DNA from 3 places in the Bacillus rugosus genome. Region 2 is predicted to be linked to each of the others. Evidence: predicted binding sites of a transcription regulator. Region 2 holds the regulator's gene; each other region holds the start of a gene.
What was found. The regulator LexA, encoded in region 2, represses DNA repair genes until DNA is damaged. The targets are predictions, from matches to a motif close to CGAACATATGTTCG.
Positions count from the first base shown of each region.

Region 1: recA (recombinase RecA) is a predicted target of LexA. The motif match lies at 7,169-7,182, and genes of this name have one in related genera.
Region 3: ruvA (Holliday junction branch migration protein RuvA) is a predicted target of LexA. The motif match lies at 8,254-8,267, and genes of this name have one in related genera.

Region 1 is NZ_CP096590.1:1,780,424-1,791,396, forward strand. Features, by position in the region: gene yfmF (EF-P 5-aminopentanol modification-associated protein YfmF) at 1-924, shown strand, start outside; gene yfmH (EF-P 5-aminopentanol modification-associated protein YfmH) at 921-2,207, shown strand; gene ymfI (elongation factor P 5-aminopentanone reductase) at 2,262-2,990, shown strand; gene M0696_RS09120 (DUF3243 domain-containing protein) at 3,071-3,328, shown strand; gene M0696_RS09125 (DUF3388 domain-containing protein) at 3,459-4,250, shown strand; gene rodZ (cell shape determination protein RodZ) at 4,269-5,183, shown strand; gene pgsA (CDP-diacylglycerol--glycerol-3-phosphate 3-phosphatidyltransferase) at 5,233-5,814, shown strand; gene M0696_RS09140 (competence/damage-inducible protein A) at 5,832-7,082, shown strand; gene recA (recombinase RecA) at 7,255-8,301, shown strand; gene M0696_RS09150 (serine hydrolase domain-containing protein) at 8,469-9,641, shown strand; gene rny (ribonuclease Y) at 9,918-10,973, shown strand, end outside.
Region 2 is NZ_CP096590.1:1,939,444-1,950,416, forward strand. Features, by position in the region: gene M0696_RS09620 (hypothetical protein) at 1-430, shown strand, start outside; gene M0696_RS09625 (DUF4166 domain-containing protein) at 435-1,055, shown strand; gene M0696_RS09630 (YndJ family protein) at 1,052-2,692, shown strand; gene M0696_RS09635 (hypothetical protein) at 2,782-3,096, shown strand; gene M0696_RS09640 (poly-gamma-glutamate hydrolase family protein) at 3,328-4,086, shown strand; gene M0696_RS09645 (YndM family protein) at 4,109-4,561, opposite strand; gene fosM (FosM family fosfomycin resistance protein) at 4,767-5,189, shown strand; gene lexA (transcriptional repressor LexA) at 6,087-6,704, opposite strand; gene yneA (cell division suppressor protein YneA) at 6,854-7,171, shown strand; gene M0696_RS09665 (YneB family resolvase-like protein) at 7,190-7,843, shown strand; gene M0696_RS09670 (DUF896 domain-containing protein) at 7,907-8,140, shown strand; gene tkt (transketolase) at 8,309-10,312, shown strand; gene sirA (sporulation inhibitor of replication protein SirA) at 10,467-10,913, shown strand.
Region 3 is NZ_CP096590.1:2,712,924-2,723,896, reverse strand. Features, by position in the region: gene safA (spore coat assembly protein SafA) at 1-827, shown strand, start outside; gene M0696_RS13895 (YhcN/YlaJ family sporulation lipoprotein) at 975-1,577, shown strand; gene M0696_RS13890 (YebC/PmpR family DNA-binding transcriptional regulator) at 1,683-2,405, shown strand; gene M0696_RS13885 (alanine/glycine:cation symporter family protein) at 2,446-3,900, opposite strand; gene M0696_RS13880 (hypothetical protein) at 4,169-4,291, shown strand; gene M0696_RS13875 (phosphotransferase) at 4,337-4,984, opposite strand; gene iolG (inositol 2-dehydrogenase) at 5,221-6,246, shown strand; gene M0696_RS13865 (MFS transporter) at 6,326-7,633, shown strand; gene bofC (sporulation cell-cell signaling protein BofC) at 7,681-8,193, shown strand; gene ruvA (Holliday junction branch migration protein RuvA) at 8,331-8,936, shown strand; gene ruvB (Holliday junction branch migration DNA helicase RuvB) at 8,947-9,951, shown strand; gene M0696_RS13845 (DUF2905 domain-containing protein) at 9,944-10,144, shown strand; gene queA (tRNA preQ1(34) S-adenosylmethionine ribosyltransferase-isomerase QueA) at 10,173-10,973, shown strand, end outside.

The sequences.
Region 1 (10,973 bases), 160 kb from region 2:
GTCTTTTCACCTGCTTTAGAGGGAGGCGCTTTTCAATCACAATATGTGGCTCAGGAAAAACGGACGCTCAAGCAAAGAATCCAAGCCGTCTATGACGATAAAATGCGCTACTCGAATTTAAGGCTGATACAGGAAATGTGCAAAAATGAGCCTTATGCTCTCCATGTCAATGGAGAAATCGACGATGTCGATGCCATTACGGCCGATCAGTTATATGAAACATATCAAAGCGCTATCCAAAAAGACCAGCTCGATCTTTATGTTGTTGGCGATGTGGACAGTAACCAAGTGCAAGCGGCAATTGATAAGTATTTCCAAACAAAAGAGCGTACCCTCGGCACGATTGAAAACAATCACGATGAGCACAAAGCCCAGCCAAAAGAAGTAATTGATGAAGAAGATGTCAAACAAGGAAAGCTGAATATCGGCTACCGCACCAGCATCACTTATACGGATCAGGATTATCCTGCTTTGCAAGTGTTTAACGGGCTTTTCGGTGGATTCTCTCATTCCAAACTTTTCATCAATGTTCGGGAAAAAGCCAGTCTTGCATACTACGCCGCTTCGCGTATAGAAAGTTTTAAAGGCTTGTTAATGGTGATGTCGGGCATTGAAGTGAAAAATTACGAACAGGCTGTTTCCATTATTGCTGAGCAATTTCAGGCAATGAAAAACGGCGACTTTAGTGAGCAGGACATTGCTCAGACAAAGGCTGTTATTCGAAATCAAGTGCTGGAAACCATTGATACTGCGTATGGTTTATCTGAATTTTTATATCAGCAGGCCGCTGCCCAAGTCGATATTCCTATCGAAGACTTTCTCGCGAATATTGAGCAGGTCACAAAAGAGGATATCGTGAAAGCCGGCGAAAAGATTCAGCTTGATACGACTTATTTCTTAAAAGGGACGGAGGGTGCATCTTGATCAAACCAATCGAATACGAACAGCTCCAGGAGACGCTGTACCATGAAAAAATGTCAAACGGCCTTGACGTTTACGTTTTGCCGAAAAAAGGCTTCAACAAGACATATGCGGTCTTTACAACAAAGTACGGCTCTATAGATAACCGTTTTGTCCCTTTAGGTGAAAATGAGATGGTTCACGTGCCGGATGGCATCGCCCATTTTCTTGAGCACAAGCTGTTTGAAAAAGCGGACGGAGACGTTTTTCAAGATTTCAGCAAACAGGGTGCTTCTGCCAATGCGTTTACGTCATTTACAAGAACGGCTTATCTTTTCTCAAGCACATCAAATGTTGAACGCAATTTAGAGACGCTCATCGATTTCGTACAGGACCCGTATTTTACTGAAAAAACGGTTGAAAAAGAAAAAGGGATTATCGGGCAGGAGATTAACATGTATGATGACAACCCCGATTGGAGGCTTTACTTCGGGGTCATTGAAAACATGTACAAAGAACATCCTGTCAAAATTGACATAGCGGGAACAGTGGAAAGCATCTCACATATTACAAAAGACAATCTTTATGAATGCTATGAAACGTTTTATCACCCGAGCAACATGCTCCTCTTTATTGTCGGTCCTGTAGATCCTGAAGCGATCATTTCTCAGGTAAGAGAAAATCAGGAGAGAAAGCCGTATACAGACCAGCCGGAGATCAAACGGGAAGAAGTAAAAGAGCAAGAAGCGGTTTTCCGCAAAGAAAAAGAGATTAAAATGAATGTACAGGGACCGAAATGCCTTGTCGGGCTGAAATCAAAGAATCCGTTTAAATTAGGCAAAGAGCTGTTAAAGCATGAACTTTCAATGAACTTATTGCTTGAATCTCTTTTCGGCAAAAGCTCTGCCCAGTACGAGTCACTTTATGAAAAAGGGTATATTGACGAAACGTTCAGCTTTGATTTTACTGCTGAATATGGGTTTGGTTTTGCGGCGATCGGCGGTGATACGCCGGAGCCTGATCAATTGGCTGAAGACATTTCAAGCATGCTTCTGCGCGCCGGTGAACTGATTACTGCTGAAAAGATTGAACTTGCCAGAAAGAAAAAGATCGGTACATTCTTAAAAGCGCTGAATTCACCCGAATACATTGCCAATCAATTTACCCGTTATGCTTTCTTGGATATGAGCCTATTTGACGTCGTATCTGTACTTGAGCAAATTACTCTCGAGGATGTCCAGAAAGTTATACAGGAGGAAATTGCTGCAGACAGACTAACTGTCTGCAAGATTGTTCCTAAATCATAAACAAAACATCCCTCCAGTGTGAGGGGTGTTTTTCTGCGGAAAGAAGGAAAGAGGATGATCAAAACAGCACTAATCACCGGAGCAAGCGGCGGCATTGGCAAAAGCATAAGCGAAACCCTTGCGGGAGAGGGTTACAATCTGCTGCTGCATTATCATACAAATCAAAAAGCGGCAGCGGAGCTGGCTGAAAAGTTAAGAGAGACGTTTGGTATTCACGCTGAGATATTGCAAGCTGATCTATCCACGCCGGAAGGAGCAGATAAGCTGACAAGTTCAATTGTTCAGCCGATTGATGCAATTGTTTTAAACAGCGGAAGAAGCCATTTTGGGCTGATTACGGATGTGGATAATACAACTGTTCAGGAAATGGTTCAGCTCCATGTGGCGAGTCCGTATATGCTGACGAGAAACCTTCTTCCAGGCATGATTCGGAATAAATCAGGAGTGATTGTAGCTGTCAGCTCTATTTGGGGAGAGACTGGGGCATCTTGTGAAGTGCTGTACAGCATGGCGAAGGGAGCTCAGCACTCGTTTGTAAAAGGACTGGCTAAGGAGCTTGCGCCAAGCGGAATCAGAGTAAACGCTGTAGCGCCGGGCGCTGTTGATACAAATATGATGAATCAATTCACACCGTCTGAAAAAGAAGAGATCGCTGATGAGATCCCGATCGGCCGGCTGGCCCGGCCGCAAGAAATTGCCGATGCAACAGCTTTTCTTCTGTCTGAAAAAGCTTCATATATCACCGGCCAAATTCTGTCGGTGAATGGCGGCTGGCACTGCTGATCAGAAAATATTCTGTGTATAGTTTCTTATGCGAAGGACACAATAATCTTGTAACTTCACATGAAATGGAGGAAACAAATATGTCAGTATTAGAAAACTGGGATAGCTGGAAAAACTTCCTTGGCGACCGTCTGAACTATGCGCAAGATAAAGGTATGAGCCAGGATACTATTACAGATCTTGCGACAGAAATCGGCAGTTACTTGGCTAATGAAGTGGAATCTAAGAACGAGCAGGAAAAAGTGCTGGCAGATCTTTGGAGCGTAGCATCAAAAGATGAACAGCATGCTATTGCCAATATGATGGTTAAGCTTGTTGAAAATAACAGCACTCACTAGGAAGAGAGGAGATTTTTCCTCTCTTTTTTTATGTTTTCCTCATCACAGCAACATTCTTCTTTCTAATTAGAGAAAAATGCTTTATGATAAAGGAAGGTAAAATTTTGCCACAATGAAGGGGGTATATCATTTGGCAAAGCTCGAATGGTATTTTGAATATGAAATTCAAGTGAACCGCCCCGGACTGCTCGGGGATATTTCATCTCTTCTTGGGATGCTTTCTATTAACATCGTAACGATAAACGGCGTCGATCTTTCCAGAAGGGGAATGCTCCTCAGGTGCCGCCATATAGATCAAATTAAACGATTAGAATCAATCTTAAAAACAATGGAAACAATTAAAGTAACGAAGCTGAGAGAACCGAGGCTTCGCGACCGTCTTGCCGTACGTCACGGCCGGTATATTCAAAGGGATGCCGATGACAAGAAAACGTTCCGCTTTGAACGGGACGAGCTAGGCTTATTAGTCGATTTTATGGCCGAACTGTTCAAAAAAGAAGGCCATAAATTAATCGGAATTCGTGGTATGCCTCGTGTCGGGAAAACAGAATCAATTGTAGCCTCCAGCGTGTGTGCAAGCAAAAGGTGGCTTTTTGTGTCATCAACTTTGCTGAAGCAGACGATACGAAGCCAGCTGATTGCCGATGAATACAGTACTGAAAATGTCTTTATCGTTGACGGAATTGTGTCAACACGAAGAGGGTCGGAACGCCATCTCCAGCTGGTCAGAGAAATCATGAGGCTGCCTGCAACAAAAGTGGTGGAGCATCCGGACATATTCGTTCAAAATACAGAGTATACACTAGATGACTTTGATTATATTATTGAACTGAGAAATGACCCTGATGAGGTTATTACATATGAACATGCCGAGGAACCCCAAATGTTTGATCAATCCGGGTTTTCAAGCTTTGATTTTTAAAATTGGAAGGTGTTTGTTGTGACTGAACTAGGAATCCGGCTCAAAGAAGCCAGAGAGGAAAAAGCAATGTCATTGGATGATCTCCAAGCGGCAACAAAGATTCAAAAAAGGTACTTAACCGCCTTGGAGGAAGGGAACTATGACATTATTCCGGGAAAGTTTTATGTCCGGGCATTCATTAAGCAATACGCGGAAGCTGTCGGGCTTGATGCGGATCAGCTGTTTGAGGAACATAAAAAAGATATCCCGAATACGTATCATGACGATGTGTCTGAAAAGATCTCCGGCATGAATCTTCAAAAGGAAATGCCAAAGACAGCATCTAAGGCGCTGGAGCTGCTGCCAACGATACTTGTCATACTCGGCGTGATTGTCGTGATTGCGATTGTGTACGCGATCATTCAATTTGCGAATCATAAAAACAGCGATGATAACAATGCCGCATCTGAAAAATCAATTACGCAAAGTGAAAGCAAGTACGAAATCCCTAAAGATTCAACGCTAAAAGAGAATCAAAATAACAGCTCTCAAAAAGAGACGGACACTAAAAAAGAAACGAAAGAAAAAGAAGATAAAAAAGAAGAAAGCGACAGTGATAAACTGGAGATTAAAGCAACTGGCACTGAGGGATCATTAACGACTTATGAAGTGTCCGGCGCTGATAAAATCGAGCTTGAACTAAAAGCATCAGACAGCTCTTGGATTCGAGTGCGCGATGAAAACAGCAGCTCGTTAAAAGAGGGAACGCTGAAAAAAGACGAAACCTATAAAAAAGACATAACTGAGCAGAAACAAGTTGAAATCCGCACCGGATATGCACCTAATCTGAAAATAAAAATCAACGGTAAGGTTCTTTCATATGAACTTGATCCGAAAAAAGTGATGGCACAAACCATAAAGATTGTAAATAAAAAGGAAGAAAAGTCATCTTAATTACCAGATGACTTTTCTTCACGTCCGAGTATGAAATTGGAGGGGCTTTATGTTTAACTTACCAAATAAAATCACACTAGCTAGAATCGCATTAATCCCGATCTTCATGATTATCATGCTGGCGCCGTTTGACTGGGGCAGGCTCGAATTTGGAGACGAATCGATCCCGGTCGCACACTTGGCGGGAGCTATCCTATTTATTATTGCATCCACAACAGACTGGGTAGACGGATATTATGCCCGAAAACTGAATCTCGTAACAAACTTCGGAAAATTTCTTGATCCGCTTGCTGACAAACTGCTTGTATCCGCAGCGTTAATTATCCTTGTTCAATTTGATCTTGCTCCAGCCTGGATGGTCATTGTGATTATCAGCCGGGAGTTTGCCGTGACAGGTTTAAGGCTTGTCCTTGCCGGAACTGGAGAAGTCGTAGCGGCTAACATGCTTGGTAAAATTAAAACCTGGGCACAAATCATTGCGGTTTCCGCATTGCTTCTTCATAATCTTCCGTTTGAACTTGTGTCATTCCCGTTCGCTGACTTAGCGCTGTGGGTAGCTGTCTTCTTTACTGTCGTCTCAGGCTGGGAATATTTCGCTAAAAACTGGGAAGCGTTAAAAACATCTAACTAAGAAAGAAGGACTTCGTCATGGAATTTCCAAAAAAAGCAGAAATTATTGCAGTCGGTTCAGAGTTGTTGCTTGGCCAGATCGCCAATACAAATGCTCAATTTATCAGCAAACAGCTCGCTGAAATCGGAGTGAACGTATTTTATCATACAGCAGTCGGAGATAACCCGGAGCGGCTGAAGCAGGTCATCCGCATTGCCGAAGAACGCTCCGACTTCATTATTTTTTCAGGAGGTCTCGGACCGACAAAAGATGATCTGACGAAAGAAACGATTGCAAATGCGCTAGGACGTCCGCTTGTGTTAAATGATGAGGCGTTCCAATCCATTGAGGACTATTTCAAACGAACAAAACGCACGATGTCACCTAATAACCGAAAACAGGCGCTTGTGATTGAAGGATCCGACGTACTGGCAAATCACTTTGGAATGGCACCGGGAATGCTTACAGAGCATGAATCGCGCTTTTATATGCTTCTTCCTGGGCCGCCAAGCGAATTGCGTCCCATGTTTGAAAACGAGGCAAAGCCTCTTCTGCTGAAAAAGATGGGTTCAAATGAAAAAATTGTGTCAACCGTTCTTCGCTTTTTCGGTATCGGAGAGTCTCAGCTTGAAGCCGATTTGGAAGATATTATTGATGCACAAACAAACCCGACAATCGCTCCTTTGGCGGCTGATGGAGAGGTGACGCTGCGTCTGACAGCCAAGCATGCTGACGAAAAGGAAACTGAGCGTCTGTTAAAAGAAACAGAGGCTGTTATCTTAGAACGTGTCGGTGAATTTTTCTATGGCTACGATGATACTTCCCTTGTAAAGGAGCTTTCTAAAGCATGTAGGGAAAAAGGCATTACGATTTCCGCGGCGGAAAGCTTTACCGGCGGGCTGTTTTCTGAATGGCTGACGGATCTTAGCGGTGCTTCAAAACTATTTGCCGGCGGCATCGTTTGCTATACAAACGACGTAAAGCAGAATGTGCTTGATGTCAAGAAGGAAACATTAGATCAATTTGGCGCGGTCAGCAAGGAGTGCGCATCAGAGCTGGCAAAGGGTGTTCAAAAGCTCACTGGCAGCGACATCGGCATCAGCTTTACCGGTGTAGCAGGGCCTGATACTCAAGAAGGGCATGAGCCTGGACATGTGTTTATCGGCATTTCAGCAAATGGAAAAGAAGAGGTTCACGAGTTTCACTTTGCGGGCTCCAGAACGGGAATCAGAAAACGCGGTGCTAAATACGGCTGCCATTTAATCTTGAAGCTTTTAGAGCAAAAATAATATTTTCAGCACATTATCCTCCTTAGAAAACATGATTTCTCTGATACATTATGATATTTTGATAGAAATCACGCCAAGAAAAAATCCGAATATGCGTTCGCTTTTTTCTTGGCAAATCCCTTCAAACAGGGTATAGTATATGTAGTGGTAACATAAAGGAGGAAAAAATAGAATGAGTGATCGTCAGGCAGCCTTAGATATGGCTCTTAAACAAATAGAAAAACAGTTCGGTAAAGGTTCCATTATGAAACTGGGAGAAAAGACAGATACAAGAATTTCTACTGTCCCAAGCGGCTCCCTCGCTCTTGATACAGCACTAGGAATTGGCGGATATCCGCGCGGACGGATTATTGAAGTATATGGCCCTGAAAGCTCAGGTAAAACAACTGTGGCGCTTCATGCGATTGCTGAGGTTCAGCAGCAGGGCGGACAAGCCGCGTTTATCGATGCGGAGCATGCGCTAGATCCGGTATACGCGCAAAAGCTCGGAGTCAATATCGAAGAGCTTTTACTGTCTCAGCCTGACACAGGCGAGCAGGCGCTTGAAATTGCGGAAGCGCTGGTTCGAAGCGGTGCAGTTGACATTGTTGTTGTCGATTCTGTGGCAGCTCTCGTTCCGAAAGCAGAAATTGAAGGAGACATGGGAGATTCGCATGTCGGTTTACAAGCACGCTTAATGTCTCAAGCGCTTCGTAAGCTTTCAGGGGCCATTAACAAATCGAAGACAATCGCGATTTTCATTAACCAAATTCGTGAAAAAGTCGGCGTTATGTTCGGAAACCCGGAAACAACTCCTGGCGGCCGTGCGCTGAAATTCTACTCTTCCGTGCGTCTCGAAGTGCGTCGTGCTGAACAGCTGAAACAAGGCAACGACGTAATGGGGAACAAAACGAAAATCAAAGTCGTGAAAAACAAGGTGGCTCCGCCGTTCCGTACAGCCGAGGTTGACATTATGTACGGAGAAGGCATCTCAAAAGAAGGCGAAATCATTGACCTTGGAACTGAACTTGATATCGTGCAAAAAAGCGGTTCATGGTACTCTTATGAAGAAGAGCGTCTTGGCCAAGGCCGTGAAAATGCAAAACAATTCTTAAAAGAAAATAAAGATATCATGCTGATGATCCAGGAGCAAATTCGTGAACATTACGGCTTGGATAATCACGGAGCAGTTCAGCAGCAAGCTGGAGAGGCACAAGAAGAACTCGAATTTGAAGAATAAAAATAAAATAAGTATGAAATGATACAAAAGGCTGAGTGAACAACTCAGCCCTTTTGTATTTTCGTAAAAAATGATAAAAATATTGCTTTTTTTGACAACTTTTTCAGTGCTTTATTCGTCTAACAAAACGTGTGCAAAATGGAATTTATTTTGGGAGGAAAAAATGAATGACAAGCCCAACCCGCAGAAGAACTGCGAAACGCAGACGGAGAAAACTAAATAAAAGAGGCAAACTTTTGCTTGGTCTATTAGCAGTGATGATTTGCTTTACGATGTGGAATGCGCTTCAACAAAATAGTGAAGAGAACGAGCCATCTCAAGAAGCCGCAGTTTCAGACACCAGCAAGAAAAAAGAAGTCAAAAAGAAAACCGCCAAAAAAACAGAGGAACAAATCAAAACAGTCGATCGTAATCAAAAAATCAGCAATTATTTAAAAGAGATCGGTTTCAGCGGAACAGCCATGATTGTCAGAAATGGAGAAATCGTAACAAGTAAAGGTTTTGGTTATGCAGACCGTAAACATCACATTCAAAATAATCCATTGACATCTTTTTATGTCGGTTCCTCACAAAAAGCGTTGATTGCAACTGCTATTTTACAGCTTGAGGAAAAGGGCAAACTTCAGACAAGTGATCCGGTAAGTACATATTTACCTCATTTCCCTAACGGTCAAACGATTACTTTAAAGAATCTGCTTACACATACATCGGGAATAAACGGACATATTGAAGGAAACGGAGCAATCACTCCGGACGATTTAATAAAAGACATAGAACGTCAGGGGATCAAACGTCAGCCGGGCGTATGGGACTATAAAGATTCTAATTATTCTGTTCTCGCTTATATTGTTGCTGAAGTAAGCGGTGAATCCTATGAACAATACATAACGAATCATATTTTTAAACCGGCGGGAATGACGCATGCGGGCTTTTATAAAACCTATAATAAAGAACCTTATCCTGCTGTCGGGTATAAGCTGAAGGGCAGCAGAGCGATTACACCTTATATGCCTGATTTATCCCAGCTGTATGGAGCCGGTGATATTTACATGAGCGCTATAGATATGTACAAATTTGACCAAGCGCTGATAGACGGCAAACTGTATTCGCAAAAAAGCTACGAAAAGATGTTTACGCCAGGGAGCAGCTCCACATACGGTATGGGATTTTATGTTGCCCCCGGAAGCTATTCAAACCATGGTGTCATGCCTGGCTTCAACATCTTGAATAGCTTTAGCAAATCTGGCCAAACCATTGTTGTTTTGTTATCAAACATTCAAAATAACGCTAAACTGGGCCAAGTGAACAATAAAATATACCAGCTTCTGAATCAAGAATGATTGATGATCTTCTTTAGAAGGATTGCGTTCGGCACGTTAAAAGACGGCAGGTCGGCAAACGTTAAGATGGCAAGCTTGACAAGTATTTCCGACACATTTACAATGAAGTTGTAACATTTGTTTTTTTAACATGATTGTTAAACCATTTTAAACTTGACAAGGGCGATGAAAATACTCATTCCCTGTGAAGGTTCTGTATGTTGAGAAAACTAGACAATGTACATGCCGACACTTATTTAAGCAACAACCAAGTTCATAGCAAGAGGAGGTGAAAGTATGACCCCAATTATGATGGTTCTCATCTCCATTTTGCTGATTCTACTCGGTTTAGTTGTTGGCTACTTTGTTCGTAAAACCATTGCCGAAGCGAAAATTGCGGGCGCACGCGGTGCAGCCGAGCAAATTCTTGAAGATGCAAAGCGTGATGCTGAAGCACTGAAAAAAGAAGCTCTGCTTGAAGCAAAGGATGAAATCCACAAACTTCGAATAGATGCTGAACAGGAAGTTCGTGAAAGACGAAATGAGCTTCAAAAACAAGAAAACCGTTTACTCCAAAAGGAGGAAAACCTTGATCGCAAACATGAGGGAATTGATAAACGGGAAGCGATGTTGGAGAAGAAAGATCATTCTCTGAATGAACGACAACAACATATTGAAGAGATGGAAAGCAAAGTGGATGAGATGATTCGTATGCAGCAGTCAGAGTTGGAACGAATTTCGAGTCTGACTCGTGATGAAGCAAAACAAATCATTCTTGAGCGGGTTGAAAACGAGCTTTCACATGACATCGCCATCATGACAAAAGAAACTGAAAACCGCGCGAAAGAAGAGGCGGATAAGAAAGCGAAAAACATTCTTTCACTCGCCTTACAGCGCTGCGCAGCGGACCACGTTGCCGAAACAACGGTATCAGTTGTCAATCTTCCAAATGATGAGATGAAAGGACGTATCATCGGACGGGAAGGGCGTAACATTCGTACGCTTGAAACGCTGACAGGAATTGACCTGATTATTGATGATACGCCTGAAGCTGTCATTCTTTCCGGATTTGATCCGATCAGACGTGAGACAGCAAGGATTGCTCTTGATAAACTCGTTCAGGATGGCCGTATTCATCCGGCACGGATTGAAGAAATGGTTGAAAAATCTCGCCGCGAGGTCGATGACTATATTCGTGAGATGGGTGAGCAAACGACATTTGAGGTTGGCGTTCACGGCCTCCACCCAGATCTCATCAAGATCCTCGGCCGCTTAAAGTTCCGTACAAGCTACGGTCAAAATGTGCTTAAGCATTCCATGGAAGTCGCATTTTTGGCCGGTCTAATGGCATCG
Region 2 (10,973 bases):
AGTGCCGGGAAGATGGATCGATTGCTTATTATTTCGGCCGCTTCTTGGCTGGGCGACTGCATGGAGTTTCGATGCTTTAAGACTTTGGATTGAGCAAAATAAACATCCGAAACACTCCATTCGATCTGCTATCGTCTATGTGTTAATGTGTCTGTTTTTCAGTCTGTTTTGGATTTATCAAGGTTTTACAGGTTTTGAAACAAGCATTTTAGTAGGAACAGCTGAGATAGGATGCGGTATTTTGTGGCTGATTCCATTAAAGAGAAAGTGGATCATTCATGTTGTCCAGGCTTGTATTTTTGCTGGATTCGCTTTTCTAGGTTCTGAGATATTATTATGGATTCTGTTAAGTGTTTTTTCTGCGGCAAGCGGCATTCTTAGTCTGCAGCTCCCCAGTGCCCGGCATACAAAACGAAAGAGAAAGAAGTGACATTGTGAGTTCGATATATGAAAAAACGATCAAGAACTATCATTTGCTGCATCCCAAGCTGCAAAAACGATATCAATTAGACGAATCTCATACATTCAGCGGGACAGGAACGATGTCAGAAATAAGCGGAGGCTCTTTTCTGGTCAGAATGCTGTTAAAGCTGGGTGTTTTTTTCAGGTGCTTCTTTTCAGAAAGAGGCAAAGACATCCCATTTATGATAAAAAATAGAACTTGTCTTTTGAATCGGGAACATACCGGAATAGAATGGAAACGTACATTTTTCTTTACAGGCAAAAAACGTTTCTTTGACGCGATCATGGTATACGACGAAAAAGAAGATAGAATGCTTGATTTCTTCGGCAAACCTCATCTTCTGCTGTCTGTTTTAGCATTCGAGGCATCTCCTGACGGCTCTCTAACGATTACTTCGGGAAAGCAATGGCTATTGATATGCGGAAAAAGAATACCGCTACCAAAATGGCTGACCGGTACATCCGTTGTTTGCGAAACGTTTGACGAAAGCAAAAATTGCTTCACCATTCAAGTGCATGTCCAAAATACAATTCTCGGGACTCTTTTCTTTTATAAAGGAACGTTTCAGGAAGAAGAGTTAGAATCATGCTGAAACGAAATGGCATGGTCAGTGCGCTTTGCTTTATAGGATTTCTTGCGGCGGAAACACCCCATATCTCAGTGGCAGAGGCACTTGTTTTGTTATCCATTCTTATTTTCGTACCGGGAATTTTTCCTTTTGTCTTTCATCAACCTCAGTTTCGGGCTGCTCAATCTCTAGAATCTGCGTTAATGAAGTGCTATCCGGCAGCAGCTATCTTTGCGGTGCTGGCTCTTGTGACAGACATCGGGGGTTTCGCGCTGATCTGGTGGATGTACACAGTATTTATGGCGTTATATGCGATTCTTCGCCTCTGGCAAACAAAGATACATAGAATCGAAGAGACATCAGTTCTGTTCGGGCTTATCTATTTGGCGGGCGGAGGGTTTTGGTTTTTTGCTTATACTGCACATTTGCAGATCATGCAATTCGGCCCTCTCATCATTTTGCTGACTGCTGTCCACTTTCACTATTCAGCTTTTCTTATCCCGATCTTTAATGGCTTGCTCGGGAGAATCACCAGAAAAAATCGGATATTGTACAGGTGGATAACATGGGTGATTTTAATTTCGCCCCTTCTTATCGCGCTTGGCATCACATATTCAAAAACACTTGATATCATTGCGGTTGGCATCTATATGGCGGCGCTTTATCTTCACACATTTTTGGTGTTCACCACAGCTTTTCGAAGCACGACAGGGAAATTTCTTATTCGGCTTTCTTCTGCCGTACTAATGATAACGATCACTTTCTCGATGGTTTATTCATTTGGTGTATTTCGGCAAGACGTTACACTAACCATTAATCAGATGATTTGGATTCACGGTTTTGTTAACGCGTTTTTTGTTATATTGCCCGCTCTCATAGGATGGAGAATAGAAGATCCGAAGCCCTTTGATGCAGACAGCGGAAAGGCATTCAGCCGTATCTACGGAAAAAGAAGGATTGGAAAAGACTTTTTAGCTAACATTCAAGCTGAAAATAACGTACCGTACAGAGGGCTTGTGGATGATATGGGAAGCCTTCGTTCAAAAGATTTTTTACCGGAAAATCTGGCGCCGTTCATCCTATCGTTTTATGAACAAACCATTGATTATAATGTAAAGGCAAAAGTGACGTGGAGCACATGGTTTCGGCCGTTTGCAATTGTTTACGAATGGTTCAGCAGAAGAACCGGCCAAATACATCTGTCGACGAACCCTGACTGGTATAGGATGTCCAGCTCGATAAAGGGTGTTGAAACGAAAAAAGACGGAAGAAAAAAAGTGCGTGCCTGGATCAGAACAAATGAAAAAGACGAAACCATTTTTACAGCTTTATATTCAGTGTATCGTTCAAATGGAGAAGGGTATATGAACATCTCTCTCCCGCTTCCATTCAGCAGCATGACAGGCATTTTAAAGCCTTATCATCATCAGGAGAGGCTGGTTTTGACAAGCAGGCGGAGAAAAAGCGGAGCCGGGGATGAGGGGATTTATCTGCAAACAATAGCGGGAACTTGTCCGCTGCCTTTATCTGAAACCTTTCTGATAGAAGCTGCGTATGACAACAGATTAACCGCTATTCATCATATGTGGCTGTTTGGAATAAAATTTCTAACTGTTCATTACAGTATTACACATATTGCCCGCCCAAATGAAAGAACCTAACACAAAGAAGAGGCTCCGGCTGACATCTGTTTGCGTATCGATCAGCCTCATTCCCATTCTGCGCATCTAGACAGGAAAGGAAGGATATTATGATGTTTTATATCAGTTGTTTTCTGATTCTTTGGCTAGCTGCGGGGTTTACAGTGGGAATGAAACAAGTGTATGTCGATCAGCTGTTCGATAAAGACGTGATCGAAAGACTGGAAAAAGAAGCGGGTAATCATGGGCGCGCTGACCGGATGATCAATCAGCGTGTCCTTTACATCGCAGCAGTGACATTAAGCGGGTTTATCGCTGTTTATTATGAAGTGAAAACAATCCCGCAAAGGCAAAAAATAAGGAAAATTGAAAAAAACATCATGAAACTGAATAAAGAAAAGAAAAGAAGAATGAAAAGAAAATAAAAATGCACAGGCCAAAGGGCAGGTGCGTTTTTTGGTTTGATATGAGAATAGGGAAAAAGGAAGGTGGTTCCAACTTACTTTTCATAAATTCAGAAATGGGAAGAACAGCGCCCGGGCTAATGGTATATAATATTGTGAATTTAACAAAAATTTAACAAGGAGGACGAGAAATTCGTGCTAAAGCCTCAAAGAAACCGACATCCTGTTGATATGGACTTAGAGGCGGAGTAGATGAAACCGGCCAAAGTATCCCTGCTCCGCCGTTTGCTCCATTCCTTGAAGCATGTTGATTGTAACATAGCCAAACGTTTTCCATCAACTCTTAATATTGTAAAATTATTGTTTGTTTTTATGGTATTTACTCCGATTTCTTCAATATATGCTGAAGATGTATATCAGAATTTTGAGGAATTAAAACACAATGAAGACCCTTCTGATTACGGCATTGTTACGAAGGAAGCCGGCAGCCCTGTCCTTGTTTTAGCGATTCACGGAGGAGGTATTGAAGGCGGGACAAGTGAAATAGCAAGAGAGCTCAGCAAAGAGTACTCAATGTATTTATTTGAAGGCTTAAAATCTTCAGGAAACTCAGTGCTTCATATTACAAGCACGCATTTTGATGAGCCTCGGGCTCTGAAGATGACAGGAAGTCATGAATATGTCATTTCATTGCATGGGTATGCAGAAGAAGATCAGCAGATCGAAGTCGGCGGTACAGATCGCATAAGAGCGGCAGATTTAGTTGAAAAACTGCAAAATGAGGGTTTTCCAGCTGTATTGCTCAGTACAGACCATCCGCATGCAGGTGTAAGTCCGAATAACATTGCAAATAAATCAAAAACAGGTTTGAGCATCCAGTTAGAAATGAGCACAGGTTTTAGAAGATCTTTGTTTGGCATTTTTTCTTTAAGAAGCAGATCTGTTACTCAAAATGAAAGGTTTTATGATTTTACTGAGGTAATGTCCCGTTTTATCAATAATAGCTACTGAAAAATAGGAGGCACTAAGCCTCCTATTCCTCATGCTGCTCTTTCGTAACGTCAGGAAATAGCTCGTCTGAGGCTTCTATTTGATACTGCAGCGTGTTATCTCTGACTGGCAGTTCATTTCGGAAGGTTTCATCCAGCACATTTTTTAGCAAATACCGATGAAAAAAGTATTCAAAAACAGTTAGACAGGCAGCGGAAAGCAGAGCAGCTGCAAATGGTGAGAAACCGTTTCTTGTTTGGGTTAAAACAAAGACCCAAAGAATAACGAATGAAAGTCCAAAGTCAGCCAATGAAGCTGTAATATTGTTTGTTCTGGGAAGGACGAGTATGTCACCGGATAGATAGGAAACAAAACCTAAGAAAAGTGCAATAAACATCACACTTAAAAAGGGCGCGTGATAGAATCTGTCCAAAATCACATATAAAAGGGCGAGAGTAAAAGCAACCTTTGAAGCAAGAGCAATGATATGTTTCATTTGACCACCTAAATTGTTATTTTTGAAGAAAACCCTTGGCAGTAAACAAATTATTCAAATCGAACCCATAAAAGGCCATCGCTGTACAGTCATTATTTTAAACAATCCGATTTTGTTTACACTGGTATTTTTTTCTGGCTGGATGAAACTTTCTTGGAAAAAAGTCGTACAAATGAATGATCAGCTTTCAAGGAGGGGATGATTTGTGAAGATAAAAGGAATCAATCACTTGTTATTTTCAGTTTCTCATCTGGATACATCAATTGATTTTTATCAAAAAGTGTTTGATGCAAAGCTTCTGGTAAAGGGAAGAACAACAGCATATTTTGATTTAAATGGCATCTGGCTTGCGCTTAATGAAGAATCTGACATTCCGAGAAATGACATTAAGGCGTCTTATACACATATTGCTTTTACTATTGAAGATCATGAGTTTGCGGAAATGTCAGCAAAATTAAAAAGGCTTCATGTCAATATTCTGCCTGGCAGAGAACGAGATGAACGCGATCGAAAATCAATTTATTTTACCGACCCTGACGGCCATAAATTTGAATTTCATACCGGAACCCTTCAAGACAGGCTTCGTTATTATAAACAGCAAAAAACGCATATGAATTTTTATGATTGAGACGACCTCTTGCTACTACACAGAACATATACATAAAAATCATGTATGGTTAAAATATGGTAAGGGAGGGATGTGATTGAAAATATAAATCCTAGGCTTAACAACAGTTTTGAATTGTTTTTTTAGCATTAGCAGTACCCATGCGTCAGCTTTAGATTTTGATTACAAAACAGACTTTATTTTAAATGACAGCACAAAAACGTTTGTTCTGGAAAATATCAGTGATGTTCCGGCGATCGACTAATTTTTAGGCTATCAGTTTACCATATTGGGAGCCAATACTTGTTCAGTTGAGGTTAAACTTCAGCGGATGGGGCTTATGGGAGAATATACAACACTGAGTACGAGGCAATTCAGCGGCAGCTGGTTTGATTTTAGTGCTCAGGATAAGGTTGCTATCGATTCATTTCACCGTTACCGTATATTTGCAGAAGAACATTCAGAAGACTGTACAAGTGTTCGGGTAAAGGGCAGTTATGGTATACAATATGTTTCATTTTAATTGAAGCTCACGTTGATCAAGAGAAGTGAGCTGTTTTTTTGGAAAATGTTGAACCAACTATACAATGTACTAAATTTTCATTGAAACTCAATTGCCGCGCTCCTTACATAAACATGAAGCAACATCATTCCACGACCTAAGAAAATGAAACATTTTTAAGGAGATAACGTCTAATGTTTTAAACGGACATTATTATGATAAAAGTTTCCTGAAGGAAAGAAAATTTCTTGACTTCAACAATTATTTAGTGGATAATTATGGTGTAAACATGATGTTCTTTTTCCTCCTATTCAGGCTCGCACCCAAAAGTCAGGGCGAGCCTGCTTTTTTCGTACAATAAACCCCCTCTCCGTAAAGGAAGAGGGGGTTTTTCATGCATCTGATAGATCAATAGGTTAATGGACGGTTCTGAACACGCCAATCACTTTCCCTAGAATGCTGACATTCTGCAAGATGATAGGTTCCATCGTTGGGTTTTCAGGCTGTAAGCGAATGTGAGTATCCTCTTTATAGAAACGTTTTACCGTAGCTTCATCATCTTCTGTCATCGCCACTACAATTTCCCCGTTGTTCGCTGTATTTTGCTGTTTAACGATGACATAATCCTTATCGAAAATACCAGCTTCAATCATACTGTCTCCCATAATCTCCAGCATAAACACGTGCTCGTCAGGAGGAACCATACGGTCAGGAAGAGGAAAATATTCTTCAATATTTTCTACTGCTGTAATAGGAGATCCCGCCGTGACTTTCCCAATGACTGGTACATTTACGACCTGGCTTTGCGGAATGTCTACTTCTTCATCAAGTATTTCTATTGCTCTAGGTTTTGTCGGATCCCGTCTGATCAGCCCTTTTGTTTCCAAACGGGCCAAATGGCCGTGTACAGTTGAGCTGGACGCAAGCCCGACAGCCTCTCCGATTTCTCTCACGGAAGGCGGATATCCTTTTGATTTAACCTCTGCTTTAATAAAACGGAGGATATCAAGTTGCCTTTTTGATAGCTTCGTCATTTTTCGCACCTCAAAACGTCGATTTTAAGTAGATTATAGCATGATTTTCCTTACAGTACAAACATAGGTTCGAAAAAACAATTGACAGAAACGTTTGTTCGTATATACTGAAATTATAAAAAAGCGAACAAACATTCCTGTTGGAGGTTATGATCATGAGTAAAGAATCTATTATTTTTGTCGGTCTGTTCACAGTGATTTTGAGCGCGGTTATCCTTTTGCTATCATATACAAGCAGCGGTCAGGAGCTTAATCAGTATGTTAAAATAGAAGTCCAGCAGGGCGACACACTTTGGTCAATTGCTGATCAGGTAGCAGATACAAAAAAGATAAACAAAAATGATTTTATTGAATGGGTAGCTGATAACAATCATCTTCAGACGTCTGATATCCAGCCGGGAGATGAGTTGGTGATTCCGTTGAAAAAGAAGCATCAGGATGCATATGAATTGGCAACTGTAAGATAGAGAGGAAAGATAGAAAAAATGAAAGCACTCATTTATGCCCGCGTAAGCACAAATAAAGAACAGCAGGAGACTTCATTAAAGCGGCAGGAGGAGGAGCTTACGGCCATTGCAGCCGAGAACGGCATGGAAGTCCTCAAAGTGATTTCTGAAAAAGCCAGCGGATACGAAATGGATCGGGACGGTGTATTTGAACTGCTTGATGAGATCAAAAATTCTGGAATTGATGTCATTTTGGTTCAGGATGAGACAAGGCTCGGGCGGGGAAATGCAAAAATCGCATTGCTTCATTGTATCTACAGAGAAGGTGTGAAAGTCTATACAACGGCTCACAGAGGTGAGCTGGAGCTATCGGAGGCTGACTCGATGGTGCTGGAGATCGTCAGCATTGTGGAGGAATACCAGCGGAAAATTCACAACATGAAAATCAAGCGGGGAATGAAGCGTGCAGTAAAAAATGGTTTTAAACCGCAAAAAAACCTGAAAAATCAACATGAAAACAGCGGAAAAGAAAGAATAGAGGTCCCAATCTCAGAGATCGTCCGTCTAAGAGCGAATAAACTGACGTTCGCAGAAATCGCGGCTACGCTAAGAGGGTTTGGCTATGATGTGTCTAAAGCGACCGTCCACCGGCGGTTTCAGGAATACATAGAGAATGACGAGACAGCCGAGTGAATCAGTTGTAAAACTCTTTTTGATCTAGTACTATATAGACAAAATGCAATAAAGGAGTTTAACATGATTTCAAACGCAAAAATTGCCAGAATTAATGAACTTGCTGCGAAAGCTAAAGCTGGCGTTATGACTGAAGAAGAAAAAGCCGAACAGCAAAAGCTTCGTCAAGAGTACCTGAAAGGTTTTCGCTCTTCTATGAAAAACACATTAAAAAGTGTGAAAATCATTGACCCTGAAGGCAATGATGTAACACCAGAAAAGCTAAAAAAAGAACAAAGAAATAACAAACTTCACTAATATAAGAGGAATACGGAAATATCGTATTCCTCTTTTGCATATACTATAAGCAAAACTCTTATGTGACAAAATTCAACAAGTTTCTCTCAAATTTAAGCTGAAACAGTTGAGAAAAAGTCGTCAGACATTTATGATGTAAGGGTACAACACATAAGGAAGGGGATTTTTATGGATACAATTGAAAAGAAATCAGTTGCTACCATTCGCACACTGTCAATAGACGCTATTGAAAAAGCAAATTCTGGTCACCCAGGGATGCCAATGGGGGCCGCTCCAATGGCATACACGCTGTGGACAAAATTTATGAACGTAAGTCCAGCAAACCCTGGCTGGTTTAACCGTGACCGTTTTGTTTTATCTGCTGGACACGGATCAGCACTTTTATACAGCATGCTTCATTTAAGCGGGTTTGATCTTAGCATCGAAGATCTTAAGGGATTCCGCCAGTGGGGCAGCAAAACACCTGGACATCCGGAATTCGGACATACTGCCGGTGTTGATGCGACAACAGGTCCGCTTGGCCAAGGAATTGCCATGGCAGTCGGAATGGCTATCGCTGAACGCCATTTAGCTGAAACTTACAACCGTGATTCATTTAACGTAGTCGATCATTATACATACAGTATTTGCGGTGATGGTGATTTAATGGAAGGTATTTCTTCTGAAGCCGCTTCACTCGCAGGCCATCTTCAGCTTGGCCGTCTGATCGTATTATACGATTCTAATGACATCTCTCTCGATGGAGATCTCGACCGTTCATTCTCTGAAAACGTGAAACAGCGATTTGAAGCAATGAATTGGGAAGTTCTTTATGTTGAGGATGGAAACAATATTGAAGAATTAACAGCGGCTATCGAAAAAGCACGCCAAAATGAAAAGAAACCTACATTAATTGAAGTGAAAACGACAATCGGATTCGGTTCACCTAACCGTGCCGGCACATCTGGTGTTCACGGTGCTCCGCTTGGTAAAGAGGAAAGCAAGTTAACAAAAGAAGCTTACGCGTGGACGTATGAAGAAGATTTCTACGTTCCGTCAGAAGTATATGAGCATTTCGCTTCAGCGGTTAAAGAATCAGGCGAGAAAAAGGAACAGGAATGGAAAGCCCAATTCGCTAAATATAAAGAAGTTTATCCTGAACTTGCTGAACAGCTTGAGCTTGCAATCAAAGGAGAGCTTCCAAAGGACTGGGATCAAGAGGTTCCTGTTTATGAAAAAGGAAGCAGCCTGGCATCACGTGCATCTTCTGGTGAAGTTCTCAACGGACTTGCGAAAAAAATTCCTTTCTTTGTCGGAGGATCTGCTGACCTAGCGGGATCAAACAAAACGACAATTAAAAATGCCGGTGATTTTACAGCGGTTGATTACTCAGGCAAAAACTTCTGGTTTGGTGTTCGTGAATTTGCAATGGGTGCAGCCTTAAATGGTATGGCGCTTCATGGCGGACTTCGTGTATTCGGCGGAACTTTCTTTGTCTTCTCTGATTACCTGCGTCCGGCGATTCGCCTTGCAGCATTAATGGGTCTTCCTGTCACTTATGTCTTCACACATGACAGTATTGCTGTAGGTGAAGACGGCCCGACTCACGAGCCTGTTGAGCAGCTTGCTTCACTCCGTGCGATGCCTAATCTTTCCTTGATGCGTCCTGCAGACGGCAACGAGACAGCGGCAGCATGGAAGCTTGCAGTGCAAAGCACTGATCAGCCAACAGCGTTAGTATTGACACGCCAAAACCTTCCTACGATCGATCAAACAGCTGAAGAAGCATTGGCAGGAGTAGAAAAAGGTGCATATGTCGTTTCTAAATCTAAAAACGAAACACCTGACGCTCTTCTTATCGCTTCTGGCTCTGAAGTAGGTCTTGCGATTGAAGCACAGGCTGAATTGGCTAAAGAAAATATTGATGTTTCTGTTGTCAGCATGCCTTCAATGGACCGTTTCGATAAACAATCTGATGAATACAAAAACTCTGTTCTTCCTGCAGAGGTGAAAAAACGTCTTGCGATTGAGATGGGCGCATCATTTGGATGGGGCAAATACACAGGGCTTGAAGGAGACGTGCTCGGCATAGACCGATTCGGTGCATCTGCTCCTGGTGAAACCGTCATCAATGAATACGGCTTCTCAGTTCCAAACGTAGTGAGCCGAGTTAAAGCATTAATCAATAAGTAAGAGTCTTTTAAAGAGGATGAGTCAAATCATCCTCTTTTTCTTGTTTATCCGACAAAAATAGTATTGGCTGTTTAACAGTAATAGACAATTCTTTCTTTTCTTCTTTTGTATAATAGAGAGCAAATGAAATGCTGCTGGAAAAGGGGATGAAAAGATGGAACGTCACTACTATACGCACCTGATAAAAGAGGAGTTTGCTAATCACTATTTCGGGCGGGAATCGGTTATGTTTGAGCTGTTTCAAGACTATCATTGGACTAGCCTGACAAAGCAGCAGTATCAAATGACAGAGAAACAGATTCAATATATTACACAGCCAATCCCGATTTTACATATGCATCAGCGATTAAAAATGAATTTAAACAATACGGATTACAGGCAGCTGGATTATATTTATAGATTAGCTTTGCCGAAAGCAAAAGGCCACGCTACGCTTATGATGAAGGAGCATATGATAGAAATAGTGGCTTCGGGGGATTACGAGGCAGAAACGATTTTCTTTGAAGTATTGAGAAAAGTAAGCCCTTGCTTTCTGGCTATGGATTTCAATTCGAAGCGTTATGGATGGCTAAATCCGGTGAAAGAAAGAAATTTTGTCTAAAACCGAAGAAAAAGAGATGTAAATGTTGTATAATAGCTTTTGGTTTAGTACACTTTAAAC
Region 3 (10,973 bases), 770 kb from region 2:
TGTATCCCGAAGCTGATGTGAACGATTATTATGATATGAAACAGCTTTTCCAGCCTTGGTCGCCTCCTAAACCGGAGGAGCCGAAAAAACATCATGACGGAAATATGGATCATATGTATCACATGCAAGACCAAGATCAATTTCCACAACAGGAGGCTATGAGTAATATGGAAAATGCAAATTATCCGAATATGCCTAATATGCCAAAGGCGCCAGAGGTAGGCGGTATGGAAGAAGAAAACGTTCATCATACAGTCCCGAATATGCCGGCTGTTCAGCCTTTCCATCATTATCCGGCTCATTTCGTGCCATGTCCGGTTCCTGTTTCACCAATTCTTCCAGGGTCAGGATTATGCTACCCGTACTTTCCACATGCTTACCCAATGTATCCGCAGCATGGATACCAGCCAAGCTTTGTGTCGCCTCAGTATGATCCGGGTCATTATGAAAACCAGCATCATGAAAACAGCCATCACGGACATTTCGGTTCATACGGAGCGCCTCAATACGCATCTCCGGCTTATGGATCTCCGTATGGACATATGCCGTATGGCCCTTATGGCACTCCCCAAGTGATGGGTGCATACCAGCCGGCAGCGGCCCCAGGATACATGCCGTACAAAGGCCATGACGACTGCGGCTGTGACGATGATCATCAGCCATATTTTTCCGCACCTGGCTATTCGGGACTCGGAGCTTATGGAACCCCTAATATGCCTTACGGCGGAGCGAATCCAAATCCATATGCGGCCGGAGTTTCTATGCCAATGGCGAATCAGCCTTCTGTAAACCAAATGTTTGGCCGGCCGGAAGAAGAAAATGAGTGATTGTTCGGAACGATGTAAATCGTTCCTTTTTTTGTTTCGGCGCAGATTACCGCCAAATGGACAGAACTGACACGCTTAACATGCCCCTCGGACGCACATGATAAAAACGAGCAAACATGCTCAATTTGTCTACGGGGGGTTTTTCCATTGGGTAAAAAAGTGATGATCGCTAGCTTGATTTTAATGACAGCCGGCTTAACAGCATGCGGAGCAAACGATAATGCTATGAATGATACGCGCAATAACGGCAATACCCGTCCAATCGGATATTATACAAATGAAAATGACGCTGACAGACAGGGAGAAGGAATTGTCGACAATGACGGACCTGTTACTGAATTAATGGAGGACCAAAACGACGGTAACCGAAACACCACGAATGTAAATGACCGTCGTGACCGTGTTACTGCTGACGACCGCGTTCCTTTGGCAACTGACGGAACATATAACAACACGAATAACAGAAACATGAATCGAAACGCGACGAACAACGGATATGACAACCAAGAAAACAGAAGACTGGCAGCTAAAATTGCCAACCGTGTGAAGCAAGTGAAAAATGTTAATGACACACAAGTGATGGTAACGGACGACCGAGTAGTCGTCGCCGTCAGAAGCCACAGCGATTTCACAAAGTCCGACAGGGATAATGTCGCAAAAGCCGCACGCAACTATGCGAATGGCCGTGACGTTCAAGTGTCCACAGATAAAGGGCTGTTCACAAGACTTCATAAAATGAACGCTCGCTAAGGATGAAAGGCTGCCGGAAGTGATATTCGGCAGCCTTTTTCTTTGCATCAGTGAACAATACAGATTAAAGTGTACATAGAAAATTCGTAAAAAGAAGGTGAAAACATGGCAGGCCATTCTAAGTGGAAAAACATACAAAAAAGAAAAAATGCGCAGGATGCAAAGCGCGGGAAAATATTTATGAAGCTTGCGAAAGAAATCTATGTGGCAGCGAAAGAAGGTGGAGCTGATCCAGAAGCAAATTCAGCATTGCGTCTTGTCATCGAAAAAGCAAAAGGCGCCAATATGCCGAATGACAATATAGACCGTGCCATTAAAAAAGCAGCGGGGAGCCTGGATGGAAGCAGCTATGAGGAAATCACCTATGAAGGCTACGGCCCATCAGGGATTGCCGTGATGGTTGAATGTGTAACAGATAACAAAAACCGAACGGCGTCAAATGTGCGGACAGCATTTAATAAAAATGGCGGAAGTCTGGGAGAAAGCGGATGTGTAGCCTTTTTATTTGAACGGAAGGGATTCATTGCAATCGACCGTACAGAACGGCAAATAGAAGAAGATGAGCTCATGCTTGATGTGCTGGAAGCAGGGGGAGAAGAGCTGCAGACTGAGGAAGACCAATATGAGGTAATAACAGATCCCGAGCGTTTTGAAGAGGTAAAAACAGCTCTCGAATCGAATTATCCAATTTCTTCGGCAGAGGTGACCATGCTTCCGAAAACCTATGCAGATGCCGATGATCAGGCTGTTGAGAAGCTGGAAAAATTGATCGACATCCTTGAGGGTGACGATGATGTCCAAGAAGTGTATACCAATTATCGCTTATAAAAAACCGGCACGATGTCATATCGGGCCGGTTTTTTTATATTCAAGAGACACGCTCATTTTCCCGTGTGTATTCTTTCTCCCAAAATTCAGCGTTTTTAATGCCTAGCGCTTTCGGATCAAAGACCGGGTCTAAGCCCTGCTTCCTTTGGCGCTCGTAATCCTTTAACGCGAGAAGCGCCGGTTTGGCAAGCAGCACAATCGCAATGACGTTCAGCCATACCATAATGCCAAGTCCTGCATCGCCTAATGCCCAAGCAAGAGAAGCGGTTTTCACAGTTCCATAGAACGTCGCGGCTAAAATAATCACTTTTAAGACAAACATTGCCCATTTGCTTTCTCTGCCTCGGGCTAAATAGGCGATATTTGTTTCTGCGATATAGTAATACGCCATAATTGTTGTAAATGCGAAGAAGAATAAAGCGATGGCAACAAAGCCTGCACCGAATCCGGGAAGAACGTTGTCAATGGCCGCTTGAGTGAAACCGGGCCCCGCCTCTACGCCTTTAAGTTGATGAACGATAAAGGAACCATCTGCAGCCTGGGTATTGTACATGCCGGTAAACAAGATCATGAAAGCTGTAGCGGAACATACAAATAGCGTGTCGATATAAACAGAAAATGCCTGAACCAGCCCCTGCTTGACCGGATGGGAAACTTCTGCAGCGGCTGCTGGATGGGGGCCTGTTCCCTGTCCGGCTTCGTTTGAGTAAATGCCTCGTTTGACCCCCCAGGAAATCGCCATGCCGATCAGGCCGCCAAAAGCGGAATCTAAAGCAAAAGCGCTTTTGAAAATCAATGAGATCACAGCAGGCAATTCAGAAACATTCATGGCAATAATGATCAAAGACAGCAGGATATAGCCAATGGCCATAAACGGAACAATCATTTGCGCGGCACTGGCAATTCGTTTGACGCCGCCAAAAATAATGAACCCTAATAATAAAACGAGAACACAGCCTGTAATGGCAGGAGAGATGCCGAATGCATTTTTGACGCCAGCCGCAATGGAGTTGGACTGCACGCCCGGCATCAGAAGGGCCATTGAAATGAGGGCGGCTGCGGCAAATAAGACGGCAAACCACTTAATGCCTAAGCCTTTTTCTATATAATAAGCCGGGCCACCCCGATATTGTCCGCCTTGTTTCACTTTGTAAATTTGGGCAAGAGTTGACTCAACAAAGGCGCTCGCCGCACCGATAAAGGCAATCGCCCACATCCAGAACACCGCACCGGGTCCGCCGAATGCAATTGCTGTCGCCACACCCGCAATGTTTCCTGTCCCCACTCGTCCGGACAGTGCAATCGATAACGCTTGAAAAGAAGAGACACCGGCTTCAGAGCTCTTTCCTTTGAACATCAAAACAATCATTTCTTTCAAATGTCTGACTTGTAAAAAGCGGGTCAAAATAGAAAAAATTAATCCAATTCCCAATAAAATATAAATAACGGGGGTACTCCATAAGACCTCGTTTAAACTAGTAACAAAATCTGCCATCAAGCTTCCTCCTCACTTCATTTCGATTACATGTATAAAAATATTTTGGGCTAATCGAACTATTTCTACAATCGATTTGTCACATTATATGACCGGTAAGTATCAATAAGAAGAGGAAGGGAAAAAGAAAAAACGCCGCGTATTGATTACGCTGCGCTTTTCCGCGTTGCACCATATAGCAGGTTCATACTATCTTTACATTTCCTTAAAATTCACTCAATAAAGCGGTGGTATGATGAAATAAAATAAAGGGTGAGGGGAGACAGAGATGGAAAAAACGTATTGTCATTCCAGCGAGAAAGGCTCAGAAGCGGTCTACTTAACTGTGAGAGGCTATCGAATTAAGCTGTCGCCTCAACAAATGAAGCTGATTTCTGCCATCAGAAAGTAAAAATATATGGATGAAGGCAGCCGCGTGTGCGGCTGCCTTTTTGATTTAAGAATATTTTCTTTTCCGCTGTGCGAAATGCCTTTGGAACCAATCTTTCTTATATAAAAATGCGATGATCTCCAGCCAAAAACCCGGAATCTTTTTGGGGAATATCGGTTTTTTGTAGAGTGCATGATACGCTGATTTTAAATCGTCCCACTGGGTGCACGTTTTTGTCTGTTCGAATCTTGCAACATCAATCACCCGCACTGCCCCGGATTCTGTCAGAATCAGATTGCGCAAATGAATGTCTGACGGATTCAAGCCGGCTTCACGGGCGTCAGAAAGTGCTTCTTCAACTTGCTGAATCATGCCATCACTGATCGCAATGCCTTTCTTTAGGCAGTTATAAAAGGTTTCGCCTTTAATATATTCCATAAGAATAAATGAATCACCAGTTTCGTAAATGTCAGGATAGAAAGCGGAACCAGCTAATTTTTCATAGATCGCGGCTTCTTTGACGGCTGTCGCTTGATACTCCGGAAAAAATACTTTCAGCGCCATTTTTCGATCGCCTTCTGTTAAAGCAAACACATAGGCGCTTCTTCCCTTGCCGATTAGTGTTAATTCCTCAGGTTTTTCTTTGACTTTATCAAATCTGCTGTTCTTGCGGTATATGACTGAATGGGCCAGTGCCTCTGCTTTTGTCAGCATTTCATTCACCTTCTTTGCTCTATTTTATGCAGTTGTTTATAGGAAAATCATAAACTGTTCAGGAAAAAGAGCCTAATTCTAGTGTATCTGGTCTTGAAGAAGAAGGCTACCTATAAGCATTAATTGTGATAAAAGAGACATAGAGCGATCATTTCCATTCTTGAAAAGCGCTTACAAATGGGATAGTATTAATTTAAAATAAAGCGCTTTCGTGAATGTTCAAGGGGGAACAAGCCATGACAAAACAGATTGTGACAGGGATTATCGGTGCAGGGCGCATCGGCAAACTTCATGTTCAAAATATACGCCGGATTCCTCATATGAAAATAAAAGCAGTCTCTGATATTCAGGCAAGCCGTATAAAAAGCTGGGCTGACAGTCACCAGATTGAATACATAACCTCTGATTATCGCGATTTATTACACGACCCGGATATTGACGCTGTTTTTATTTGCTCACCGACAGCCGTACATGCACAGATGATCAGAGAAGCAGCCGAGGCGAAAAAGCATATTTTTTGTGAGAAGCCCGTCAGTTTCTCTCTGAATGAAACAAAAGAAGCGCTTGCGGCCGTCCGGAAACACGGGGTTGCACTCCAAGTCGGATTCAACCGCCGTTTTGATCCTCATTTTAAGAAAATCAAAACAATTGTTGAAAATGGTGAAATCGGTACGCCTCATTTATTAAAAATCACGTCGCGGGACCCAGAGCCCCCGAATATAAATTATGTACGTACTTCAGGCGGCTTGTTTATGGATATGTCGATCCATGACTTTGATATGGCCAGGTATATTATGGGAAGCGAAGTGACCGAAGTGTATGCAAAAGGGGCAGCTTTGGTGAATCCTTCTTTTGCTGAGCTGGGTGATATTGATACGGCTGTCATTACACTGACTTTTGAAAACGGTGCCATGGCTGTGATTGACAACAGCCGCCAAGCTGTGTACGGATATGACCAGCGGGTCGAGGTTTTTGGGACGAAAGGCTCTGCAGCAGCGGACAACAGCAGGCCGACGACGGTCGAAGTGTCAACTGCTGATTTTGTGATGAAGGATAAACCGCATTTCTTTTTCCTTGAACGCTATAAGGATGCGTATGAGGAGGAGATTCTTCGGTTTGCAGAAGCGATCGACACCAACCGGGAAACTGCTTGCACCGGCAATGACGGTTTTCAGGCGGAACGGATTGCCAGAGCGGCACAGCAATCGCTTGCTTTTGGCATGCCTGTCAGTATTGAGCATACTGAAAAAGTCGCTTTTTGATTAAACAGGATTACAATTCAGTAAGCTTGGGTATAGAACCTCCATTGATACTTTAGAAAAAAAGTAGGCGGTGGAGAAAATGAATACAGCACATGCTAAAGGAAATGTTTTGAATAAAATCGGAATTCCTTCTCACATGGTTTGGGGTTATATTGGCGTTGTCATCTTTATGATTGGAGACGGGCTCGAACAAGGCTGGCTGTCTCCTTTTCTCGTTGATCATGGTCTCAGCATGCAGCAATCCGCATCGCTTTTTACCATATACGGCATTGCTGTCACCATCTCGGCTTGGCTTTCAGGCACGTTTGTCCAAACTTGGGGGCCGAGAAAAACGATGACTGTCGGCTTGCTTGCATTTATCCTCGGTTCAGTCGCTTTTATCGGCTGGGCGATTCCTCATATGCATTATCCGGCTCTCTTAGGCAGCTATGCACTTAGAGGCTTGGGATATCCGCTGTTTGCGTACTCTTTTCTTGTGTGGGTGTCATACAGCACCTCTCAAAAGCTTCTTGGAAAGGCCGTCGGCTGGTTTTGGTTTATGTTTACGTGCGGCCTTAGCGTGCTCGGTCCGTTCTATTCCAGCTATGCGGTTCCGGCCTTTGGAGAAATCAATACGCTTTGGAGCGCTTTACTGTTTGTAGCAGCAGGCGGACTCCTCGCCCTATTTTTTAACAAAGATAAATTTACACAGGTACAAAAACAAGATCAGCCAAAATGGAAAGAACTGTCGAAGGCGTTTACAATTATGTTTGAAAATCCTAAAGTCGGCATTGGCGGAGTTGTCAAGACGATTAATGCCTTAGGACAATTCGGATTTGCCATTTTTCTCCCGACCTATCTAGCGCGTTACGGGTATTCCGTTTCGGAATGGCTGCAAATATGGGGGACGCTGTTTTTTGTTAATATTGTGTTTAATATCATTTTTGGCGCAGTCGGAGATAAACTGGGCTGGCGCACTACCGTGATGTGGTTTGGCGGTGTCGGGTGCGGTATTTTTACGCTGGCGCTTTACTACACGCCTCAGTTGATCGGGCATCAGTATTGGGTGCTGATGATTATCGCCTGCTGTTACGGTGCTGCATTGGCTGGCTACGTGCCATTAAGCGCGCTTTTGCCAACGCTTGCACCTGATAATAAAGGCGCTGCCATGTCAGTGTTGAATCTGGGATCTGGTTTATGTGCGTTTATCGCGCCGGGCATCGTAAGTCTTTTCATTGGACCGCTCGGTGCAGGCGGTGTCATATGGATCTTTGCGGCATTGTATTTTTTCAGCGCTTTTCTGACACAATTCTTGACCATTTCTGAGAAAAGCGCTGATGTGTATACGGAGGAACGGCTTGTCAGAGAAAACGTGCAAACAAATTTCGAGAGAACGGTTAAGCTGTAGCCTCTTTGGTCAAACTAGTCATAAACGTGTGCAAAGAGGTGTAGAGGGTGAAACGATTTAGCACGGCGTATCTTTTGCTGGGCATTCTTTGCTCAGCCGCAGCTTTTCTGATAGTTGCTTCTCCCCGCGCGCTTGGGGCGGAAGTGGAGCACTATGAACCGCTGCAGGTGCATGTGCAGCTTGAGAAGGTGTATTTGGACGGCGATGTCAGCATTGAGCATAAACGTGAAAAAGTGCTTTCTATGGATGATTTTTGGGCAACTTATGCCGGCTGGACGCTTGTCGAACAAAAAAAGGGATATGTGCTCTTCCGAAAGCAAATGGACGATATTTCTCCGCTCAGTAAGGTGAACGGTTATATCGGTGTATCGGATAATGGAGTGATTTCCACTTTTCACGGCCGGCCTGAGTCAGCTTCCGAACCGATTCAGTCTTTTTTTCAAATTGATCTAGAAAGGCTGGAAAGCCATATGCAAAAAAATCTGCTGAAAGGCATTCCATTTCGGACAAAAGCGGAGTTTGAGGATGTCATAGAACACATAAAGACATACAGCGGGTAACGTCCGCTGATTGAAGACATGTATTCATGTCTTTTTTTTCGTGGAAGAATGAGAGAGAAGCGAACGTATGTTAACTTTTCTATAAGACTTTGGCTGTTTTTATGGTACAATGAAGAACAGTCAAAGAGGTGAATTGCGTGATTGAATTTGTTAAAGGGACGATTGATTATGTATCTCCCCAATATATTGTGATAGAGAACGGCGGCATTGGATATCAGATTTTCACGCCGAATCCGTTTATATATAAGGAGAGAAACCAAGAAACGATTTTTACGTACCATCATATTAGAGAGGATGCTTTTTCGCTCTACGGTTTTTCAACAAGAGAGGAGAAGGCGCTCTTTACAAAACTGTTAAACGTGACCGGTATCGGTCCGAAAGGCGCACTCGCCATCTTGGGCTCGGGTGATCCGGGAGCGGTAATCCAAGCGATTGAAAATGAGGATGAAGCCTTTTTGGTCAAGTTTCCTGGTGTAGGAAAGAAAACCGCACGTCAGATTATTCTTGACTTAAAAGGAAAGCTCGCTGATGTTGTGCCTGAAATGATTGAAAATCTGTTTAATCATGAAGAAAGGCTTGAAAAGCAAACAGCAGAAACGGCCCTCGAAGAAGCGCTTGAGGCCCTCAGGGTTCTTGGATATGCTGAAAAAGAAATCAAAAAGGTGCTTCCTCACCTGAAAGAAGATATTGGGCTGACAACAGACCAATACGTGAAAAAAGCATTACAAAAACTATTGAAGTAAGGTGATGTTCATGGATGAACGGCTCGTCTCAAGTGAAGCAGACAACCATGAATCAGTGATAGAGCAAAGCCTGAGGCCGCAAAATTTGGCGCAGTATATCGGTCAGCATAAGGTGAAAGAAAATTTGCGCGTGTTTATAGATGCGGCAAAAATGAGACAGGAGACGCTTGATCATGTTCTTTTGTACGGGCCGCCCGGACTTGGAAAAACGACGCTTGCTTCCATCGTTGCCAATGAAATGGGAGTTGAATTGCGTACGACATCTGGGCCTGCGATTGAAAGACCCGGTGATTTGGCTGCCATATTAACAGCGCTTGAGCCGGGAGATGTGTTATTTATTGATGAAATACATAGACTGCACAGATCGATTGAAGAGGTGCTTTATCCTGCAATGGAAGACTTTTGTCTGGATATAGTGATTGGGAAAGGCCCTTCTGCCCGCTCGGTCCGGCTTGATCTTCCGCCTTTTACGCTGGTAGGCGCCACGACAAGGGTAGGGCTTTTGACGGCGCCGTTAAGAGATCGATTCGGCGTAATGTCGCGCCTTGAGTACTATACGCAAGAAGAGCTGGCGGACATTGTCACAAGAACTGCTGATGTATTCGAGGTTGAAATCGATAAACCGTCTGCTCTCGAAATCGCGAGGAGATCGAGAGGGACGCCCCGCGTAGCGAACCGCCTGCTGAGAAGGGTCCGGGATTTCGCCCAGGTGCTGGGTGACAGCCGGATCACGGAAGAGATTTCGCAGGATGCGCTGGAGCGGCTGCAGGTTGACCGTCTCGGTTTGGATCATATTGATCACAAGCTGCTGATGGGCATGATCGAAAAATTTAACGGCGGCCCGGTGGGTCTTGATACCATTTCAGCCACGATCGGCGAAGAACCGCATACGATTGAGGACGTGTACGAACCGTACCTCCTGCAAATCGGATTTATCCAAAGAACGCCGCGGGGAAGGATCGTGACACCGGCCGTTTATCATCATTTCCAAATGGAGGCTCCCCGGTATGACTGAATTCCCTAAGATCATTATGATTCTTGGTGCTGTTTTGCTTATCATCGGAGCAGTGTTGCATTTTGTCGGCAAGATGCCGGGAGATATTTTTGTGAAAAGAGGGAATGTTACATTTTTCTTCCCGGTTGTCACTTGTATCATCATAAGTGTGGTATTATCAATTTTGCTTAATCTTTTCGGAAGAATGAAATAACAAAAGACTAGAATAAAGGTGAAATCTCATGAAAGTCGATTTATTTGATTTTGAACTACCGGAACGTTTAATTGCACAAGTGCCGTTGGAGCAGCGTGATGCTTCAAGGCTGATGGTGCTTGATAAACATACAGGAGAGCTGACTGACAGCTCGTTTAAACACATTATCAGCTTCTTTAAAGAAGGGGATTGTCTAGTACTGAACAATACCCGCGTGCTGCCTGCGCGGCTATTCGGCACAAAAGAGGATACCGGCGCGAAAGTGGAATTGCTTTTGCTGAAACAGGAAGCTGGTGACAGGTGGGAAACACTTGCCAAACCGGCGAAACGGGTAAAAAAAGGAACCGTTGTGACATTTGGAGACGGAAGATTGAAGGCTGTCTGCACGGAAGAACTTGAGCATGGCGGCAGAAAAATGGAGTTCCAGTATGACGGTATTTTTTACGAAGTGCTGGAATCCCTTGGAGAGATGCCGCTCCCGCCATATATTAAAGAACAGCTTGATGACAGAGAGCGCTACCAGACCGTGTATTCTAAAGAAATCGGCTCTGCGGCCGCGCCTACTGCTGGCCTTCACTTCACTGAAGAAATCTTGCAGCAATTGAAAGACAAAGGTGTGCAGATTGAGTTCATCACTCTGCACGTAGGCCTTGGAACGTTTCGCCCTGTGAGTGCCGATGATGTTGAAGAGCATAATATGCATGCAGAGTTTTATCAAATGTCAGAAGAAACAGCTGCAGCCTTAAACAAAGTAAGGGAAAATGGCGGCCGGATTATTTCTGTCGGCACGACATCGACACGCACGCTTGAAACGATTGCCGGGGAACAT